Regions from separate parts of the Halomonas sp. HMF6819 genome, predicted to be linked through region 3. Evidence: predicted binding sites of a transcription regulator. Region 3 holds the regulator's gene; each other region holds the start of a gene.
The links. The regulator sigma-54, encoded in region 3, starts transcription at its own class of promoters, with help from an activator protein. The targets are predictions, from matches to a motif close to TGGCACNNNNNTTGCTNT.

Region 1 (5,109 bases), on a different contig from region 3:
CATCGACGACCACTTTCAGACCTCGATGGCCGGCGTCTACGCCGGGGGCGACTGCGTGGTGCCGGGGCAGGATCTGACCGTGCAGGCCGTGCAGCACGGCAAGCTTGCCGCCCACGCCATTCACCAGGCGCTGATCGCGCGTCAGGAGGCCGCATGAACACACTCCCTTTCCCCGATAAAGCCAACAGCGGCGACAGCGTCGTCAATGGCGTCGACCTGTCGGTCAACTTTGCCGGCATCAAGGCGCCCAACCCCTTCTGGCTCGCCTCGGCGCCGCCTACCGACAAGGCCTACAACGTGGTACGCGCGTTTGAAGCCGGCTGGGGCGGCGTGGTCTGGAAGACCCTTGGCGAGGAGCCGCCGGCGGTGAACGTCTCGTCGCGCTACTCCGCCCACTACGGCAAGCACCGCGAGGTCATCGGCTTCAACAACATCGAGCTGATCACCGACCGCTCGCTGGAGGTGAACCTGGCGGAAATCACCCAGGTGAAGAAGGACTGGCCCGACCGGGCGCTGATCGTCTCGATCATGGTGCCCTGCGTGGAAGAATCCTGGGCCTACATTCTGCCGCGGGTCGAGGCCACCGGCGCCGACGGCATCGAGCTGAACCTTGGCTGCCCCCACGGCATGCCGGAGCGCGGCATGGGCGCGGCGGTGGGCCAGAACCCTGAGCTCATCGAGCAGGTTACCGCCTGGTGCAAGAAGTACTACTCCAGGCCCGTGATCGTGAAGCTGACGCCCAACATCACCGATATTCGCGTGGGCGCTCAGGCCGCACTTCGCGGCGGCGCCGATGCGGTGTCGCTGATCAACACCATCAACTCGATCACCAGCATCGATCTGGACAACATGGTCGCCAAGCCCACCGTGGGCCACCAGAGTACCCACGGCGGCTACTGCGGCAGCGCCGTCAAGCCCATCGCCATGAACATGGTGGCCGAGATCGCCCGCGACCCGGCCACCCCGACGCTGCCCATTTCCGGCATCGGCGGTATCTCGAGCTGGCGCGACGCGGCGGAGTTCATCGCGCTGGGCGCGGGCAGCGTTCAGGTCTGCACCGCGGCGATGCTCAACGGCTTTCGCATCGTCGAGGAGATGAAGGACGGGCTGTCGCGCTGGATGGCGGAGAAAGGCCATGCGTCGATCGAGGCGTTCTCGCGCAAGGCGATCCCGCAGACCACCGACTGGAAACACCTGGACATCAACTTCAAGACCATCGCCCATATCGATCAGGACCTGTGCATCGAGTGCGGGCGCTGCTATATCGCCTGCGAGGACACCTCGCACCAGTCGATCGCCAAGCTCAGTGAGGAAGACGGCGGACGGCGCTATGAAGTGATTGACGAGGAGTGCGTGGGCTGCAATCTCTGCCAGATCACCTGCCCGGTGGAGAACTGCATCACCATGGTGCCCCAGGAAACCGGCAAGGACTTTTTGGCCTGGGACAACGATCCGCGCAACCCCTTCAAGGCCGCAGGCTAAACGTGAAACGCTTCAAGCGCCCTGCGGGGCGCTTTTTTTCGGCTCGGCCACCATCACGTAGTCCGCGCCGTGGCTGAGCCCGCCGTCGATCTCGATGTGCGCAAGCGCCCGGCGCTCCAGATCCTCGACGTGCTTGAGCATCGCCTGGGCCAGGTAGCGGTCGGCGATGGTCGCCATGCGCTGGCGGCACATTTTCATCTGGCCCTCGACGAACTTCTTGCCGTAGCGGATCGGGAAGCGCTTGGTCTCGACGACCTCGAAGCCCGCCCGGTCGAGCTGGCGTTCGACCCAGGCGCTCGGGTACTCGCGGTAGGTGCGCTCGCCGGCCATCAGCAGGCAGGCGTCGCGCAGCCGACCGATCTCCACCACCAGTTTGCCCGACGCGGTGGTGGCATCGAACGGCACGTAGGGCTCGAGACCGACCAGGTACAGCCGCTTTTTGGTTAGCGCGCAGAGCCGCGGGAAAAGTTCGTCCTGCCAGTAAGGGGCGAAGCCGTCGATGGCGCCGAGCAGGTAGTCCGCCAGCACGGTGTCGAAGCGCTCATCGGCGAGAAAGCGCGGGTCTTGCCAGTTGCCCAGCACCAGCCGGTCCTGCTCACGCTTTTTGCCCTGAACGGCGCGCTCGACGCTTTGGGCCATGCCGCCGGCGCCGGTCACCGCCGTCCAGCGCGTTGTGTCGAGCCCACTCACCCAGTTGATCGAGTTGACGCCTGTGCCGGCATCCAGAAAGTCGCCCCACTCGCGCTCGCCGTGAAGCGCTTCGATATGTTCGAAAAGTACCGATGCCACCTGGGTTCTCCCTGCTCTGTTGCGGCTGCAGTCGTTATGACGGCAAGCACTGCGTTAAATAAATATAATATAACATATCAATTTTTCTGACGATCGCTGCCGCTCTTTTCGAGAGCCACCGTTTTAAAAAACTCATGTTTTAAAAGCTAATGTTCTAAAAACTCATATTTTAAAAACTGATGTTTTAAAAAAAGTGACAAAGCCTAACTATTACTAATATGATAATAAATCTCATATAAAACATTTTCTCACAAAGGAATGGCATGAAGAAAAACGGTATGAAATCAGTGCTCGTCACTTCCTCACTTCTGGCCTTAAGCGCCGGTGCCCACGCCGAAGAGCGCTTCGCGCTGTTCGATCTGGGAAGCCTGGATACGCTGGTCGCGCTGGGCGCAAGCGATCAGGTGGTCGGCTATCCCAAACAGGCCACGCCCAACTATCTATCGAGCCTGGAAGAGGGCGACTACGCCGATCTCGGCGGTCTGAAAACGCCGGATCTCGACGCGCTGGCCGAGAGCGAGCCAACGCTGATCGTTTATACCGGCCGCCAAAACGAGCACAAGGAAGCGTTAGAGGCGATCGCGCCGCTGTTCGATGCGGGCCTGACCGGCGACGACTACCTCGCGGCGTTTGATGATAACGTGCGCACGTTGGCCGAACATGCAGGCCTTGAGAGCGAGGCCGAAGACGCTCTCGAAACGCTGCACAATGAAATCGAGACCCAGCGCGAAGCGCTCGCGGATGCCCCGCGCACACTGGTCGTGACTCACAACGACGGCAACTACTCGCTCAACGAGCACCCGGTCATTCATGACGTACTGGGCGTCGAGAAGCAGGAAATGCCGGAAAGCGTCGAGACCGAAACCTTCGGCGAGCGCAGCTTCACACGCCTCTCGCCAGAGGCGATCGCCGAGATCGACCCGGAGCGCGTGCTGGTCATCGACCGCAGCGCCGCCATCGGCCAAAAGCCGCTCGACGCCGACGAACTGCGCCAGCAGCTCGAAGAGGCCGGCGCCGCCAATGCCGAGGTCGCCGTGCTTTCGCCGGCGCTTTGGTATCTCTCCGGCGGCGGCCTGCAGAGCCTCTCGCTTCAGATCGACGAAGTGGTGAGCGCGCTGGGCACCGAGCCCGAGGCCTGATAGCCAGGTCTGCCGCAGCGCCTTGAACGACCCCGCCCCCTCCCTGCGAGGGGGCGTTTTTTTGCCCCGCCCCACCCCGTGCGACCGGAACCGGCCATCTTGCGGATTATTAGAAAACGCTCAACTGGCCTGTTTATTGCTTTATTAAAGCGTTTACAGCAACGCGCGCGATGCGCCGTCACGAGGCCTTGAGCATGCAAACGTCCGACTACCCGCTGAGCGAGGTGCCCGCCAGCGCCCGCAAGGGACTCCTCTCTACGTCCGTCGTATTACTGGGGTTCACCTTCTTCACCGCGACCATGTGGGCGGGCGGCTCGCTGGGTCAGGCCTTTCCCATCGGCAAGCTTTTGTGGATCGTGCTGCTGGGCAATCTGCTGCTCGGCGCCTACGCCGCCGCGCTTGGCTACATTGCCTGCAAGAGCGGGCTCAACGCCGTGCTCATGGGGCGCTTCTGCTTCGGCGAAAAGGGTAGCAAGTTGTCGGATTTCATCCTCGGCTTCACTCAGATCGGCTGGTACGCCTGGGGCACCGCCACCATCGCCGTGGTGCTGGTACGCACCACCGGGATGCAAACGTGGATGGAAATCCCCTTAATGGTGCTTTTCGGGTTCGGTTTCTGCATCACCGCGATGATCGGCTATCGCGGCATGGACTGGCTGTCGCGCTTCGCCGTCCCGGCCATGATGCTCTTCATCTTGCTGAGCTTGGTCACGGGGCTGGTCGATGTCGGCGGCACCGCAGGGCTCGCCCGGCTGGCGCCCACCGAGAGCATGAACGTGGCCGCCGCCGTGACGGTCATCATCGGCACCTTCATCAGCGGCGGCACCCAGGCCACCAACTGGAGCCGCTTCGCTAAAAGCCCGCGCATCGCGGTGATTGCGACGCTTGCGGCCTTCATGGTCGGCAACGGATTGATGGTACTGACCGGCGCGCTCGGCGCGATGATCTACCAGCAGGGGGACATCGTCGACGTGCTGATCGCCCAGGGGTTCGTGTCGATTGCGGTGCTGATGCTGTTTCTCAATATCTGGACCACCCAGGACAACACCATTTACAACTTCGCCGTGGCCGGGTGCAATTTGATCCGCACCGACCGGCGGCGCACGGTGACCGTGGCGGGCGCGGCGATTGGCACCGTGCTGGCAGTCGGCGGCATGTACAACTACCTGATTCCGTTTCTGGTGCTGCTGGGCACCTTCATTCCGCCGATGGGCGGGGTGATCATGGCGGATTTCTGGCTCAAACACCGGGGCCGCTACCCGGCCCTGATTGATGCCAACCTGCCCGCTTTCGATCATCGCGGCCTCACTGCTTACGCCATTGGCGCCGCGGCGGCCTACTTCTCGCCGCTGCTGCCACCGCTGGTCGGCGTGCTGGTGGCCGCGCTAAGCTATGCCCTGCTGCTGCGCGTGGGCCAACCGGTACCGGCCGACCGCCTCTCCTCTTCTGCCGAACACTCTGTGAGCCACTGAATGCATATCGTCAACGCCCGCCTGCGCCAACGCCCCGAGCTTTTCGAGCTCAAGATCGACAACGGCGTGTTCACCGCCATCGAGACCCAGACCGGCCCCATTGACGCCTCGGCCGATCAGTTCGACGCCGGTGGCAAGCTTGCCTGCGCGCCGTTCATCGAGCCGCACATCCATTTGGACGCGGCGCTGACCGCCGGCGAACCCGCCTGGAACGAGAGCGGCACGCT
Region 2 (5,109 bases), on a different contig from region 3:
TCATCGGTAATGTCCGCCGAGAACAGCCCCTTCAAACCGCTCAGCGTGGTGTTCTGCTGCGAGGCGGCAAAGTAGTAGCCGCCGCCCTGGGCCCGGTAGGGGAAGGGGTGAAAGCTGGACTCCTCTTCCCGGTGAAACGCCTGCAGATAGAAATCCTGATTCAGCAGATCGGCGTGGTGATAGCTTGCGCTGATCATCTTGCGGTCGGTGCGCGGCTCGCGATCGGCGGTAAAGCCGTCGCGAATATCGGCGTCGTTCAGGTTTGGCGCAGGCGCGGCCAGATTGGGGTAGAAAACGCCGCGCTCGTTTTCCTTGCCGGAGTCATAAAGCTGGCCGGTCAGTTGAAGCGTCTGATCATCGCTGAGCTCGACGCTCAGGTTGCCCAGCACGTCCAAGCTGCGATTGCCCTGCAAATCGCTCTGGGCGATATCGGGAAAGATCTCGTCGCCGCCGGCATCATACTGGCGGCCATTCTCGTTGAGCGACACGCCGATGCGTCCGTACACGGTATCGCTGCCGCCGCTGGCGGACTGGGAGAGCCGCCGGTCCAGGTCATGGTCGGTGTTGAAGCCGGTGGTAAGACTCGCCTGAGTCTCGAAGTGCGGGCGCCCGCTGTCGCCCTGTTTGGTAATGATATTGATCAAACCGCCGGTGGCGCCGCCGCCGTACAGGCTGGTAGTGCCCGAAAGCACTTCGACGCGCTCGATATTGAATGGATCGATGGCATCGAACTGGCGCGACAGGCCGCGGGAATTGTTAAGTGAAACGCCGTCGATGAGCACCTGCACGCTGCGCCCGCGCATGTTCTGCCCCGCATTGGTGCGCCCCTGGGGGCCAAAGTCGAGCCCCGGCACCAGCCGGCCCAGCGCCGTTTTCAAATCGCCGCCGGCGTTGATCTGCTGGGTAAGCTCGGCGCCTTCGACCACGTGCACGGCGCCGGGAATCTGGCTGATCTGGGTGGGCGTACGCGACCCCACGACGACCATGGTGTCCTGAGCGGCAGCGTCGCCCCCGGTGGTCGGTTGGTTCTGGGCAAACGTCATCATGGGAAAAGCGCCGCTCAAAAGGGCGACGCTTAGGGGAGCAAGGCGAGTCATGGGCTATCCGAAAAGCAGATTGTTATTGAGAGAACGCCGACCAAGGGCGCTGTAAAGCGCAATGATAGGTGTTCTCATTTTTTATATCAATCTGCTGAGCCCGAGGTTTTTCCGGGTTTAACCGCTTAACGGCTATTCGCCTAGGTCGTCGACCGCGCCGGTCGCGCCTTTCGAGTCCTTGGCCGGCTTGGTGGCCGTGGCGCGCGGCTTGGCGGCTTTTTTGACCGGCTCTTCCGGTGCTGGAGTGGCTTGAGCCTCGGCTTCCATGGGCGTTGCTTTATCAATCTGGCTTGCGTCGATCGAGGCTTCCAGATTCGCCACTTGGCGCTCCAGCGCTTCTACCCGCGAGCGGGTGCGCTGCAGAACGTCCATCAGAATGTCGAAATCCTCGCGGGAGACCAGCTCCATACGATCAAACGCGCCGCGCATGACCTGTTGCACGCCTTTTTGAATGTCTTCCGGCGCGTGGGAGGCGTTTTGTAAACGATCGCCGATCTGCTGGGCGAGGCGGCTAATACGGTCTTGGGTCGCCATGACTCTCTCCTGATGAGGAACGCATGAATGTAAACGACGTGGGGACGCACGTCTTTGCAGTAAGGATACGCAACCGTAGCGAAATACGCATGTTTCGCAGGCGTTTAAGCCCTGACTTTTTCAATGCATCAAAAGAAGGCAGGGCGCTTTTCAATTCGCACTTATATGGTGCGGTGAATTATCTCTGCACCGCCTTGGCGCGCTGGAAAAAGTCATCATGACGTTCCAGTGGTGCTTAAAGTTATGATTTTTTAGTTAATTTTAGCCAATGGCACGGTATGAGCATTAACGAGGCATTGCATCAATTTCGGCGGCCGTACCGCTACTTATCCCAGCGCTGCTCATGTCAGCGCTACTTATCCAGCAGGGAGAACCGGGATGAAACTCATCACCGCTATCATCAAGCCGTTCAAGCTCGACGACGTTCGTGAAGCACTGGCCGACAACGGCGTGCAGGGGATCACGGTGACCGAGGTCAAGGGCTTCGGACGTCAGAAGGGGCATACCGAGCTCTACCGGGGCGCCGAGTACGTCGTCGATTTTCTGCCCAAGGTGAAGGTGGAAGTCGCGGTCGACGATTCGCGCCTGGACGGCGTGCTCGACGCTATCTGCAGCGCGGCGAACAGCGGCAAGATCGGCGACGGCAAGGTCTTCGTCACGCCGCTCGAAGACGTCATCCGTATTCGTACCGGCGAGCGCGGTGCCGACGCTGTATAGCCCGCAGGATTTGGATACGCCTTGATCGAATCACTATAACGCCAGGAACACGGGGAACGATTCATGAACGAAGTCACTGATTTGAGCTACGCGCTCGATACCTTTTACTTTTTGATCTGCGGCGTGCTGGTCATGTGGATGGCCGCTGGCTTCTCGATGCTGGAAGCCGGTATGGTGCGCTCCAAGAACACCGCGGAAATCCTGACCAAGAACATCGCACTGTTCGCCATTGCCTGCACCATGTACCTGCTGGTGGGCTACTACATCATGTACTCTAGCGGCGAAGGCGGCTTCTTGCCGAGTTTAGGCGTGCTGCTGGGCGCTGAAAACGGCGTGGATGCCGTGCTTAACGGCGGTGAAGACGGGAATTACTACTCCAATCGCTCCGACTTCTTCTTCCAGGTCGTATTCGTGGCCACTGCCATGTCGATCGTCTCCGGTGCCGTGGCCGAGCGCATGAAGCTCTGGGCGTTTCTGGCCTTCGCCGTGGTGATGACTGGCTTCATCTACCCGGTGTCCGGCTACTGGACTTGGGGCGGCGGCTGGCTGGACGCGGTGGGCTTCTCCGACTACGCCGGTTCCGGCATCGTGCACATGGCCGGTGCGGCCGCGGCACTCGCCGGCGTGCTGATCCTTGGCCCGCGTAAAGGCAAGTACGGTAAGGACGGCGCCATTCACGCCATTCCCGGTGCCAACATGCCGCTGGCAACGCTGGGTACCTTCATTCTGTGGATGGGCTGGTTCGGCTTCAACGGCGGCTCGGAGCTCAAGCTGTCCGACGTGGCGTCTGCCAATAACGTCGCTCAGGTGTTCGTGAACACCAACGCCGCCGCCGCTGCGGGTGTGCTCGCCGCGCTGGTACTCGCTAAACTGTGGTTCCGCAAGGCGGACCTGACCATGGCACTCAACGGAGCGCTGGCCGGTCTTGTCACCATTACCGCCGACCCGCTATCGCCCACGGCGCTGGGCTCGGCCATCATCGGTGCCATCGGCGGTCTGATCGTCGTCGTCTCCATCGTCACGCTGGACAAGCTCAAGCTGGACGACCCAGTCGGTGCGATCTCGGTACACGGCGTCGTCGGTATCTGGGGCCTGCTGGCCGTCCCGCTCTCTAGCGAATCCGCCACGTTCGGCGCGCAGCTGATCGGTATCGTGGGCATCTTCGCTTGGGTATTCCTGGCAAGCCTGGTGGTGTGGCTGGTGATCAAAGCGATCATGGGCATTCGCGTCAGCGAAGAGGAAGAGTACGAAGGCGTGGACATCGCCGAGTGCGGCCTCGAAGCCTACCCGGAGTTTAGCGTCAAGAAATAAGCACGCTTAACCCATATCAGCGACTCTGGCCTCCCCTTCGTGGGAGGCTTTTTTATTCTCTGGCGGGAGCGGTGTATGCTTAAGGGGAACAGGGCGCGTTTGGCCTCCAGTGACCTTCGCTTACCCAGATATAAACGGGCCACAAGTTAAAGGATGTCGCAATGAAACTTATCTCAGCCATTATCAAGCCATTCAAGCTTGATGACGTACGCGAATCCCTCTCGGACATCGGCGTGCAGGGCATTACCGTGACGGAAGTGAAGGGCTTTGGCCGCCAGAAAGGGCACACCGAGCTGTATCGCGGCGCCGAGTACGTGGTGGACTTTCTGCCCAAGGTTAAGCTCGAAGTGGCCGTCGACGACGAGCTGGTCGAGCAGGTGATCGAGGCGATCACTCAGGTGGCGAATACCGGTAAGATCGGCGACGGCAAGATCTTTGTCATGCCGCTGGAGCAGGTGATTCGTATCCGTACCGGCGAAACCGGTAAAGACGCGGTTTAAGCTCGCCAGGCGTGCGCAAAAAAGCCCCGCCAACCGGAAGGTTGGCGGGGCTTTTTAATGCCTTAAAGCGGCATTACTTCTCGACGAAGGCGCGCTCGATCACGTAGTCGCCCGGCTCGCCCATGCGCGGCGAGATATTCATGCCGAGCTCATCGAGCAGGGCGCTTGTGTCGTCGAGCATCGCCGGGCTTCCGCAGATCATCGCGCGGTCCTGACGCGGGTCGATGGGCGCAAGTCCCGTGTCCTCAAAGATCTTGCCGCTGCGAATATGATCGGTCAGGCGGCCCATGGTGTGAAACTCTTCCCGCGTTACCGTCGGGTAGTACACGAGCTTCTCGGCGATCTCTTCGCCCAGGTATTCGTGAGCGGGAAGCTCTTTGGTGATGAAGTCGGCGTAGGCCAGCTCTGAGACTTCGCGCACGCCGTGTACCAGCACGATCTTTTCATAGCGCTCGTACACTTCCGGGTCCTGAATCAGGCTCATGAAGGGCGCCAGGCCCGTGCCGGTGGAGAGCATGTAGAGATTGCGCCCGGGCAGCAGGTCGTCGCACACCAGCGTACCGGTCGGCTTTCGGCTGACCATGATCTGATCGCCCACTTTCAGGTGCTGCAGACGCGAGGTCAGCGGGCCATCCGGCACCTTGATGCTGAAGAACTCGAGGTGATCCTCGTAGTTGGGGCTGGCGATAGAGTAGGCGCGCATCAGGGGCTTGCCGTTGACTTCCAGGCCGATCATCACGAACTGGCCGGTCTTGAAGCGCAGGCTGCGCTCGCGCGTCGTGCGAAAGCTGAACAGCGTATCGTTCCAGTGATGAACGCTCAGCACTTCTTCCAGGGCAAACTTGCTCATGACGACTCCTTGGTCGCAAATGCCGGTCAATGAAGAGGCATTCGCATTACATATTCGATAAAAGAATAAAAGAGATGAATGATGTTGCCGAGAAGTCTAA
Region 3 (5,109 bases):
GCCTTCATCCTGCTCGACGAACCCTTCGCCGGGGTGGACCCGATTTCGGTCGGCGAGATCAAGTCGATCATCCTCGCGCTCAAGGCGCGCCATATCGGCGTGCTGATCACCGACCACAATGTCCGCGAGACGCTGGATATTTGCGACATCGCCTATATCGTCGGCGACGGCCACATCATTGCAAGCGGTAACGCCGAGGCGATTCTAAACGACCAGAAGGTGCGCGAGGTCTATCTGGGGGCGGATTTTCGTCTCTAACTCGGTGACAACCATAAAGTTCCGGTTAGTGGCATATTTATTGCACTTGCGTCGAACTCCGTCTCGCTCTAGTGTGGAGCTTTACGAGTAACGAGTGGTTCTTCGATGGTCATGAAAGCTTCTCTACAGCTGCGCGTCGGTACGCAGCTGACCATGACACCGCAGTTGCAGCAGGCCATCGCCCTGCTGCAGCTCTCGACGTTGGACCTGCGCCAGGAGATCCAGCAGGCGCTCGACGCCAACCCGCTTTTGGAGCAGGAAGACGAGTTCGGCGAAGAGAAAACCCTGGAAACGCCGGAAACCGAGTGGGAAGAGAGCATCCCCCAGGAGCTTGCCACCGACAGCGAATGGTCCGACACCTACCAGGACATGGCCGCAGGCGGTAGCGGCGAAGGCCCGGATTTCGAGCGCCAGGCCGCAGGGCAAAGCCTCCAGGGGCACCTGTTGTGGCAGTTGGCGATGACGGATACCAGCCCCCGGGACTACGCCATTGCCGAAAGTCTGATCGATGCGCTGGACGCCAACGGCTATCTGACCCAACCGCTTAACGACATTCGCGAAGGCCTCAAGGCCCAGGGTCTCGATGGCCTGAGCCAGCGGGAGGTGGAAAACGTCCTGCTGCGCGTGCAGCAGTTCGAGCCCACTGGCGTGTTCGCCCGCGATTTGCGCGAGTGCCTGTTGCTTCAGCTGGCGGCACTCGCCGACGACACCCCGCTTCTGATGCAGGCGCGGCGCCTGGTGCGTCAGTTTCTAGAGGCACTAGGCAAAAACGACCTGCGCCTATTGAAACGCCGCCTGAGCCTAGACGACGAGCAGCTCGACGACGTCGTCCGGCTAATTCGAAGCCTCGACCCGCGCCCGGGCAGCGCCTTCGGCGCCACCAACCAAAGCTACATCACCCCGGATCTGGTGGTTCGCCACGACCAGGAAGGCTGGCATCTCGAGCTCAACCCGGAGGCGCTGCCCAAACTGCGTGTGCAGCCGGACTACGCCAGCCTCATCAAACGCGCCGACAAGAGTCAGGACAACCAGTTTTTGAAGGAGCACCTGCAGGAGGCGCGCTGGCTGATCAAGAGTCTGTCGAGTCGAAACGACACCTTGCTTCGCGTTGGCCGCGAAATCATCACTCGTCAGATCGGCTTTCTCGAGCGCGGTGAAGAGGCGATGAAGCCGCTGATTCTCGCCGATATCGCCGAAGCGGTGGAGATGCACGAATCGACGATCTCGCGGGTAACGACGCAAAAATATATTCACACGCCCCGCGGCGTGTTCGAACTCAAGTACTTTTTCTCGAGCCAAGTCAGCGGACAGGATGGCGGCGACAGCCATTCCAGCACCGCGATCCGCGCCCGGCTCAAAAAGCTGATTCAAGAGGAAACGCCGGGCAAACCGCTGTCGGACAGCCACCTGGTCACGCTGCTTGAGGCCAACGGCATCAACGTGGCCAGACGTACCGTGGCCAAATACCGCGAAGCGATGGGCATTCCCTCCTCCAGCGAGCGGCGCCGTTTACGTTAAACGGGAAACTTGCCGGCAGGGCTTTGCAATGACGGAAAAAGGGTTACAATCGAAGAACAGTCCTGGATTAGGAGCACGTCGATGCAAGTGAACATTACCGGTCATCACCTGGAACTGACAGACGCCCTGCGTGACTACGTCAACGAGAAACTCGAGCGTATCGAACGCCATTACGACAACATCACCACCGTGCACGTGACGCTGTCGATCGAAAAGGAGCGTCAGCAAGCCGCCTGTACGCTGCACGCTTCCGGCGCCGACGTACACGCCGAAGCTCAGGACAACGACATGTATGCCGCCATCGACGCCCTGGCCGACAAGCTCGACCGCCAACTGGTAAAACACAAGGAAAAAGCACAGGCCCGCGCCCAGGGCGCTGGCGTGCGTTAATTCAATGACCCTGGAAACCATACTCCCCCCGGAGCGCGTGCTGTTCGACGTCCCCGGGGGCAGCAAAAAGCGTGTGCTGGAGTTCTTCAGCACGTTCATCGCCCAAAACACACCGAGCCTGGATAGCCAGGAAGTCTTTAGCCGCTTGATCGGCCGCGAGCGCCTTGGCAGCACCGGCATAGGGAACGGGGTCGCAATCCCCCACGCCCGAAGCCCACACTGCAGCGCGCCGATCGCCGGCTTTTTAAAGCTCGCCGAGCCGGTGGATTTCGACGCCATCGACGGCGACCCGGTCGATTTGGTGTTCGTGCTGCTGGTACCGGAAGAGGCGGACGATACGCATCTGACGCTTTTGGGGCAGGTCGCCACCATCATGAACGACGCCACGACCCGCGCGCAGTTTCGTAAGTGTGAAAGCCAGCGCGAGCTTCTAGAGCTGGTCACCGCCCGCATTCGCGAGCAGGAAAAGCGGTAACCACCGCCCTCGTTTTCCCGGCCCCTTCAATTGTGCTTACGCCCGGCGTGCCGATTAATGCGCTCACTGACCGAAGAGAGACACGATGCAACTTGTGATCATCAGCGGCCGCTCCGGGTCGGGGAAGTCCATTGCGCTGCAAGCGCTGGAAGATTTGGGCTACTACGCCATCGACAACCTGCCGGCAATGCTATTGGGCTCGCTGGTCGAGGAGCTTGGCCAGCAGGGTGAGCGCACGCACTTGGCGGTGAGCATCGATGCACGCAACCTGCCTACCGCACTTGAGCGCTTTCCGGCGCTGCTCCAGGACATCAAAAGCGGCAGCACCCGCGTTCAGGTCATTTACCTGACCACCGATGCGCGCACGCTGCTCGAGCGCTACTCCGCCACCCGGCGGCGCCACCCGCTTACTCGCGACAGCGACATGACCCTGGAAGAGGCGATCTCCCAGGAGGAGCAGACGCTGTTCGGCATTCGCGAGCTGGCCGATCTGATGATCGACACGTCGCGGCTCACGGTCCACGACCTGCGCCGACGCATCACCGACCAGCTCGGGCACCAGCGCCAAAGCCAGCTTACGCTGACGCTTGAGTCCTTTGGCTACAAACGCGGGGTGCCGCTGGACGCCGATATCGTCTTCGACATTCGCTGCCTGCCCAACCCCTACTGGGATCCGACGCTGCGCCCCCACACGGGTCGCGATAGCGAAATCATCGGCTTTCTGGAGACCTACTCGGTGGTCGGCGACATGCGCCAGGACATTCTCGACTGGCTTGAGAAGTGGCTGCCCGCCTACCAGAATAGCCAGCGCAGCTACATGACCGTCGCGATCGGCTGCACCGGCGGCCAGCACCGCTCGGTCTACATGGTCGACCGGCTGGCCGAGGATCTGGTCGCCTCGCGTGGCGGCGTTCAAGTGCGTCACCGCGAGCTGGGGCTTCACTTTAGCCTGAACGACACAATGGATTCGCCCGCGGCCATTGATACCACCTCACCAACATCGCGCCAGGGCCGGACGCCGGGGCGAGAATAAGCAACAAATAGGGAAACAGGTGCCAGAAAGACGTTTGACACTGACCAACCAGCGCGGCCTGCACGCCCGCGCCGCCACCAAACTCGTGACCTGCGCGCAGCGTTTCGAGTCGAAAGTGCACGTCTACCGGCAGACTCAGAAAGCCGACGCCGCCAATATCATGTCGCTTTTGATGCTGGCCGCGCCCTGCGGCACCCAGCTCGTTGTCGAAGCCACCGGTGACGATGCCGAGGCGGCGCTGGACGCACTTCAGGCGCTGTTCGAGGCGCGCTTCGACGAAGACGCCTGATCCCTTCCCTGGGCACCACACCTTTCATCGATCGGTTCGCAGCGGCCGATGCTCATCTATCGGGCCCAATTATGCAGCTCATTCAAACCGGCAAGTACTCACGGGTTTATTTCGACCCGGCCCGCGATCACTTCATCAAGACCTTTCATCCCAAGGCCTTCGACCGGCTGCGCTATCTAACACGCGTTCGCCCTTACCCCGGGCACAACTTCGCCCTGGTTGCCGCGCGTCTGGAGGCGCTGGATATCGCCACGCCGCGCATCGTCGAGGCCAGCTCCTACCGGCTGGTCACTGATAACGTTCACGGCGAGCCACTCAGGGCTCACATTCTCGACTATCCAAATCTACAGGAACAGTATCTCGACGCGCTGGTCGCCTTCGATCGCGAGGGTATTCACTGTCGCGGCCTGCATACCGAGAATTTTTTGGTCCATGAGGGGCGCATAGTGGCCATCGACCTCGACGCCTATAAGCTGCCGCGCTGGCGGCGCTACCCCCGGCGGGAGTATCTGGACTGCCTCAGCCGCTCGCTCGCCGGGCCCGAGTACTTTTTGTTCGAGCGCCTGCTCGAGCGCCTGAACCTCGATGCGCAGTATCGCTCCAAAAGCTGATTTTAAAGGCCGCCCATAAAAAAACCCGCGACACCGCTCGGGCGGTCGCGGGCTATCATTGCCTTTGTCTAGTCGCCGGCGACGGTCATGGCATCGACCAGCCAGCTGCCGGTGTGGATGCTGCCTCGGGTATCGATGTCGTCGCCCAGCGCCTGGAGGCCCTTGAACATCGTCATCAGATTACCGGCGATGGTGAACTCTTCGACCGGGTACTGAATCTGACCGTTCTCGACCCAAAAACCCGCGGCGCCGCGAGAGTAGTCGCCGGTCACGCTGTTCACGCCCTGGCCCATCAGCTCGGTCACCAGTACGCCGCGCCCCATGCGCGAAAGCAGCGCCTCCGGGCTTTCCTGCGGTGCCGCGAGACGGATATTGCGCGCTCCGCCGGCGTTGCCGGTGGTGGTCATACCCAGACGCCGCGCGCTGTAGGACGAGAGCATATAGCTTGCGATGCGCCCGTCTTCGATAAAGCGGTTATGACGGGTTTGCACGCCTTCACCATCAAAAGGTGAGCTTGCCATGGCGCCGACTTCCA
Region 4 (5,109 bases), 200 kb from region 3:
CACGTGATGGTTGAACCGCCCAACGACGATTACGTAGCGCCCGTCGACATCGACGAAGCTGCCTTCAACTTGCATAAGGGATTGCATCTTCTTTCATCCTACTCAATAAGCGTATCAGGACGTCTCACTCGGACGCTGAATCGGTGCTGCTGTCGGGGCTCACCAGCTCGACCACTTCCAGGTCGAACCCCGACAGCGCTGAAAACTTCCACGGCGAGCTCAAAAGGCGCATTTTGCCGACGCCCAGATGGCGCAGAATCTGCGACCCGGTGCCTATGGTCAAATAGTTGCCGGAGCCGTCGGAGTCGCTGGTGCGCGGCGGCTGCACGCGACCCAAAAAGACATCCAGTTGATCTTTCAAACCCTGGGCCGGGTGGCCCTCGTCGATCAGCACCAGCACGCCGGCCTCGGCCGCCGCGATCTCCTCGAGCGCCCGGTGGGCGTGCCAGCGCGAAGAGGCCTCGTGCTTGAGCCCCAGCACGTCGCGAAGCGTATCTTCCAGGTGAACGCGCACCGTCGTCGTGGTTTCCGGGGATGGGCGCCCCTTCACCAGCGCCAGGTGGTGGCCGCCCTGCAACCGGTCGCGAAACACGTGCAGCGCCAGCGGGCCGTGAGCGGTCGCCACTTGAGTGGTTTCGACCAGATCGACGGTCTGCTCGTTGACCATGCGGTAGTGAATGAGCTCGGCGATGGTGCCCATTTTGATCCCGTGAGCCTTGGCGAACACCTCGAGTTCCGGGCGGCGCGCCATGCTGCCATCGTCGTTCATGATCTCGCAGATCACTCCGCTCGGGTCGCACCCGGCGAGCGCGGCCAGATCGCAGGCGGCTTCGGTGTGACCCGCCCGGCGCAGCACGCCGCCGGGCTCGGCCATCAGCGGAAAGATGTGGCCGGGCTGAACGATATCCGCCGCGCGGGCGTTGGGCGCGGCGGCAGCCTGCACGGTGCGCGCGCGGTCGGCGGCGGAGATACCGGTGGTGACCCCTTCGCGCGCCTCGATCGAGAGCGTGAACTTGGTGCCAAACCCGGAGCCGTTGTTACCCACCATCAGCGGCAGGTTCAGCCGCTCGCAGCGCTCACGCGTCATCGGCATGCAGATCAACCCGCAGGCGTGACGCGCCATGAAGTTGATGTGCTCGGCCTGAACCTTCTCTGCCGCCATGATGATATCGCCTTCGTTTTCGCGATCCTCATCATCCATGAGGATCACCATCTTACCCTGGCGGATATCCTCGACCAGCTCGCTGATCGGGGACAAACCATCAAAAGAGGGTTGCACCATGGAAACTCCCGTAAAGTAGCCGCACCGTCGTGCGATGTTGCGCGCAGGTTACCGTGGCTGGCCCCGGCGCGCCAGATTTAGCGCGCGGGGGCCTTGGCCTGCGCATGTAACGATCTCTAAAAATACGCGTTTAAGACGCCACCGCGCGGGGCGTGGCGATGATGCGCCAATCACTGCCGACCGCGCGAATATCCTGAATATCGAGGCGCTTTTGGTCCGCCATTTCGCTCAAGCCCTGAAGAGCGAAAAGCGGCCGCGCCTCTCCTCCTAAAAGCGTCGGCGCGACAAATAGCTGCAGCTCGTCGATGAGCGCTGCGTCGAGCAGGGCCCCGGCCAGGGTCGCGCCGGTTTCGACCAGCACTTCGTTGACATCATACTCGCTCGATAAAAAGCCGAGCATATCGGAAAGCGACACCCGCCCCGCCTTCACGGCGGGCATGACGTGAATACGCGCCCCCGCCGCCTCGAGTTTCTGGCGCTTCTCATCGGAGTGCGCCTCGGTGGTGATCACCAGCGTCTGGCCCAGCTCCTGCAGGCAGGCCGCGGCCAGCGGCAGGCGAAGCGTGGAGTCCATGATCACGCGAAGCGGCTGGCGGGCCACGACCGTCTCGGCGTTTTCCAAGCCCAGCTGCTCGGCGCGAACCGTCAGGCGAGCATCGTCCAGAATGATCGACTCGACGCCGCTCAAAATGGCGCTTGAGCGTGCGCGCAGCCGCTGCACCTGGCGCCGCGCCTCGGGCCCGGTGATCCACTGCGATTCACCAGAGCCCATGGCGGTGCGCCCGTCCAGGCTCATTGCCATTTTCAGGCGCACGAAGGGCGTGCCGCGCTCCATGCGCGAGACGAACCCTGGGTTGAGCGCGCGGGCGTCCGCCTCCAAAAGCCCAATCTCGACCCGAATGCCCGCCGCTTTCAAGCGCTCGATACCGCGCCCGGCCACTCTAGGATTGGGATCGACCATGGCGACCACCACGCGCGCCACGTCGGCATCGACCAGCGCCTCGGCGCAGGGCCCGGTCCGCCCGGTATGCGAACAGGGCTCAAGCGTCACGAAAGCCGTCGCGCCGCGGGCGTTGTCGCCGGCGGCGTTGAGCGCGTGCACCTCGGCGTGGGGTTCGCCGGCGCGCTCGTGAAAGCCTTCACCGACGACGCGGCCCTGTTCGTCATCGCTTTGAACGATCACACAGCCAACCCGCGGGTTGGGGTCGGTGGTGTAAAGCCCCTTTTTGGCCAGTGCAATGGCGCGGGCCATGTGCACGTGGTCAGCGTTGGAAAACGGCGCGTCCATCAGCTCTCCTCGCGGGGCTTGCCGGATTCGCCCTTGGCGCCCTGAGGCGCCAAGCGATCGATCTCGGCGCGAAACTCGTCGAGATCCTGAAACTTGCGATAGACCGAGGCGAAACGAATATAGGCCACCTGGTCGAGTCCGCTGAGCGCGTTCATGACCGCCTCGCCAATATCGCGGGCGTTGACTTCGCGATCGCCCCGGGCGCGCAGCTGCTGGCGAATACGCTCGACCGCCGCTTCGATCGCCTCGGCGCTGACCGGGCGTTTCTCGAGCGCGCGCAGCATACCAGCGCGCAGCTTGACTTCGTCGAAGCTTTCCCGCGAGCCGTCGGATTTCACCACCCGCGGCATGATCAGCTCGGCGGTTTCGTAGGTCGTAAAGCGCTCCTGGCAGCTGGCGCACTGACGACGCCGGCGCACCTGATCACCGTCGGCCACCAGGCGCGAATCGGACACCCGCGTATCGTGAGCACCACAAAAAGGGCAATGCATGGCCGTTCACCTATGGTTGAAGCAGCGGTCGAAGCAGCAGCTATGGTTAAAGCAGTCGCTAGTATTCAAAGAGTATCGATCAAAGCCAACGTATCGAAACCGATACATCGACCGACATCTGATTAAAAAAGCGCGCTGCCTAACGCGCTTTTTTAATCAGGGGCGCCGTAAAGCCGCGCCGACGGGTGCGGGCATAACCTAGCATTGTAACGATTTGGCACACAAGCTGCAGCGTTTGTGACAGTTTACCCGTAAGGAGGCGCCATGACGCTTTTCGAACAGACACTTCACCGCTACCTGACCCACCTTTACGGCCAGCGCGCCGGCGAAGTCACGCGGCGAATCAAACAGCACCTGGAATACTATCAAAGCGCGCGTGAGCGCGGCGAAAGCCAGGACGGCACGCCGGTCGCTTGCGTGGCCAGCACGCCCGCTGGCGCACCACTTTGGAGCGAAAAGGATCAGTGGGTGATCAGCTATGGCGACTCGATCGTCCAAGGCGATACGGCGCCGCTGACCGTGCTGAGCGATTTTCTGCGCGCGCGGCTTGGCGACTGCATCAGCGGCGTACACGTGCTGCCGTTCTTCCCCTGGAGCAGCGACGACGGCTTTTCGGTCATCCACTATCGTGAGGTCAACCCGGCGCTTGGCGACTGGTCGCACATTCGCGAGCTTGCTAGCCACTTCGACCTGATGGGTGATCTAGTGCTCAACCACGTTTCCCGCGAGTCGCTCTGGTTCGTCGACTACCTGACCGGCAGCCTCCCCGGGCGCGATTTCTTCATCGAGGTCGACCCGGACACCGATGTCTCCCAAGTAACCCGCCCGCGCAGCAGTCCGCTGCTCGTGCCGGTGGCCACCCGCCGCGGCACGCGCCACCTGTGGGCCACGTTCTCCGACGACCAGATCGATCTCAACTTCGAGAACCCGGACGTACTGCTTGAATTCGTCGGCATTCTACTGTTCTACCTGCTGCAAGGTATCCGCATTATCCGCCTCGACGCGGTGGCCTTTTTGTGGAAGCGCTTGGGCACGAACTGTATTCATCTGCCCGAAACCCATACCGTAGTGCGGCTTTTGCGCGCGATCGCCGACGAAATCTCTCCGGGAACGCTGCTCATTACCGAAACCAACGTGCCCCACGCGGAGAACATTAGCTACTTCGGCCTCGACCGGCTGGCGCCCAATGCCCCGGAGCGCGCAAGCGCCGCAGACGAGGCGCACATGGTCTACCAGTTCGCCCTGCCGCCGCTGCTGCTTCACACCCTGACTCGCGGCGAAACCGCGACCTTGCAGGCCTGGCTTGCGAGTCTGCCGCCGCTGCCCGATAACTGCACCTACCTGAACTTCACCGCCAGCCACGACGGCATCGGCGTGCGCCCGCTGGAAGGCCTACTGCCGGATCACGAGCGCGATGCGCTATTGGAGCTAATGCACCGCTTCGGCGGCTTCGTCAGCATGCGCAGCAACCCGGACGGCACCGACACCGCTTATGAAATCAACATCACCTGGTTCGAGGCGATGAGCGGCACCCGCCGCGGGCCGGACCCCTGGCAGATCGCTCGCTTTCTTTGCAGCCAAGCGATCATGCTCACGCTCAAAGGTATTCCCGCGCTCTATATCCATACGCTGACCGGCTCGCTCAACGATCACGAAGGCGTCGAGCGCAGCGGGCGACTACGCTCGATCAACCGCCACCGCTGGGCGCTGGACGAGCTCGATCTGCTGCTCGAAAGCCCGACCACGCCGACCCATGATATATTCTTCGCGTTACGTGACTTTTTGCGCCAGCGCCGCGCCGAGCCCTGCTTTCACCCGGTAGCGACACAGCAGGTACTGGCCACCTCTGACAACCTGCTGGCGATCACGCGCGGCCCGCTCGAGGATGGCCGCAAGCTGCTAGCGCTGTTCAACGTGACCGACCGGCCCGCCCCGCTTTGCGAGGCCGGCGCGGAGCTAACGAAGACGCTCGCCGCGCACCGCTGGCGCTTACTGGCCGATGCCACGCCCTGGACGCCGGAAAACGCCCTGCCGCCCTACGCCGTTCG

Region 1: the regulator sigma-54 is predicted to act here: its motif matches at 3,536-3,553, upstream of codB (cytosine permease).
Region 2: the regulator sigma-54 is predicted to act here: its motif matches at 1,901-1,918, upstream of ACGLWX_RS11675 (P-II family nitrogen regulator).
Region 4: the regulator sigma-54 is predicted to act here: its motif matches at 3,277-3,294, upstream of ACGLWX_RS03155 (sugar phosphorylase).

What each region holds. Positions count from the first base shown of each region.
Region 1 is NZ_JBIQVY010000004.1:318,593-323,701, reverse strand. Features, by position in the region: gene ACGLWX_RS13825 (NAD(P)-dependent oxidoreductase) at 1-157, shown strand, start outside; gene preA (NAD-dependent dihydropyrimidine dehydrogenase subunit PreA) at 154-1,482, shown strand; gene ACGLWX_RS13815 (class I SAM-dependent methyltransferase) at 1,495-2,271, opposite strand; gene ACGLWX_RS13810 (ABC transporter substrate-binding protein) at 2,550-3,410, shown strand; gene codB (cytosine permease) at 3,605-4,882, shown strand; gene codA (cytosine deaminase) at 4,883-5,109, shown strand, end outside.
Region 2 is NZ_JBIQVY010000003.1:341,644-346,752, forward strand. Features, by position in the region: gene ACGLWX_RS11665 (TonB-dependent receptor) at 1-1,046, opposite strand, end outside; gene ACGLWX_RS11670 (accessory factor UbiK family protein) at 1,230-1,631, opposite strand; gene ACGLWX_RS11675 (P-II family nitrogen regulator) at 2,010-2,348, shown strand; gene ACGLWX_RS11680 (ammonium transporter) at 2,412-3,659, shown strand; gene glnK (P-II family nitrogen regulator) at 3,821-4,159, shown strand; gene ACGLWX_RS11690 (ferredoxin--NADP reductase) at 4,233-5,009, opposite strand.
Region 3 is NZ_JBIQVY010000001.1:467,030-472,138, forward strand. Features, by position in the region: gene lptB (LPS export ABC transporter ATP-binding protein) at 1-258, shown strand, start outside; gene ACGLWX_RS02215 (RNA polymerase factor sigma-54) at 364-1,776, shown strand; gene hpf (ribosome hibernation-promoting factor, HPF/YfiA family) at 1,858-2,166, shown strand; gene ACGLWX_RS02225 (PTS sugar transporter subunit IIA) at 2,171-2,641, shown strand; gene rapZ (RNase adapter RapZ) at 2,727-3,674, shown strand; gene ACGLWX_RS02235 (HPr family phosphocarrier protein) at 3,694-3,963, shown strand; gene ACGLWX_RS02240 (hypothetical protein) at 4,035-4,574, shown strand; gene pmbA (metalloprotease PmbA) at 4,643-5,109, opposite strand, start outside.
Region 4 is NZ_JBIQVY010000001.1:670,310-675,418, forward strand. Features, by position in the region: gene ribE (6,7-dimethyl-8-ribityllumazine synthase) at 1-87, opposite strand, end outside; gene ribBA (bifunctional 3,4-dihydroxy-2-butanone-4-phosphate synthase/GTP cyclohydrolase II) at 125-1,282, opposite strand; gene ribD (bifunctional diaminohydroxyphosphoribosylaminopyrimidine deaminase/5-amino-6-(5-phosphoribosylamino)uracil reductase RibD) at 1,413-2,570, opposite strand; gene nrdR (transcriptional regulator NrdR) at 2,570-3,061, opposite strand; gene ACGLWX_RS03155 (sugar phosphorylase) at 3,326-5,109, shown strand, end outside.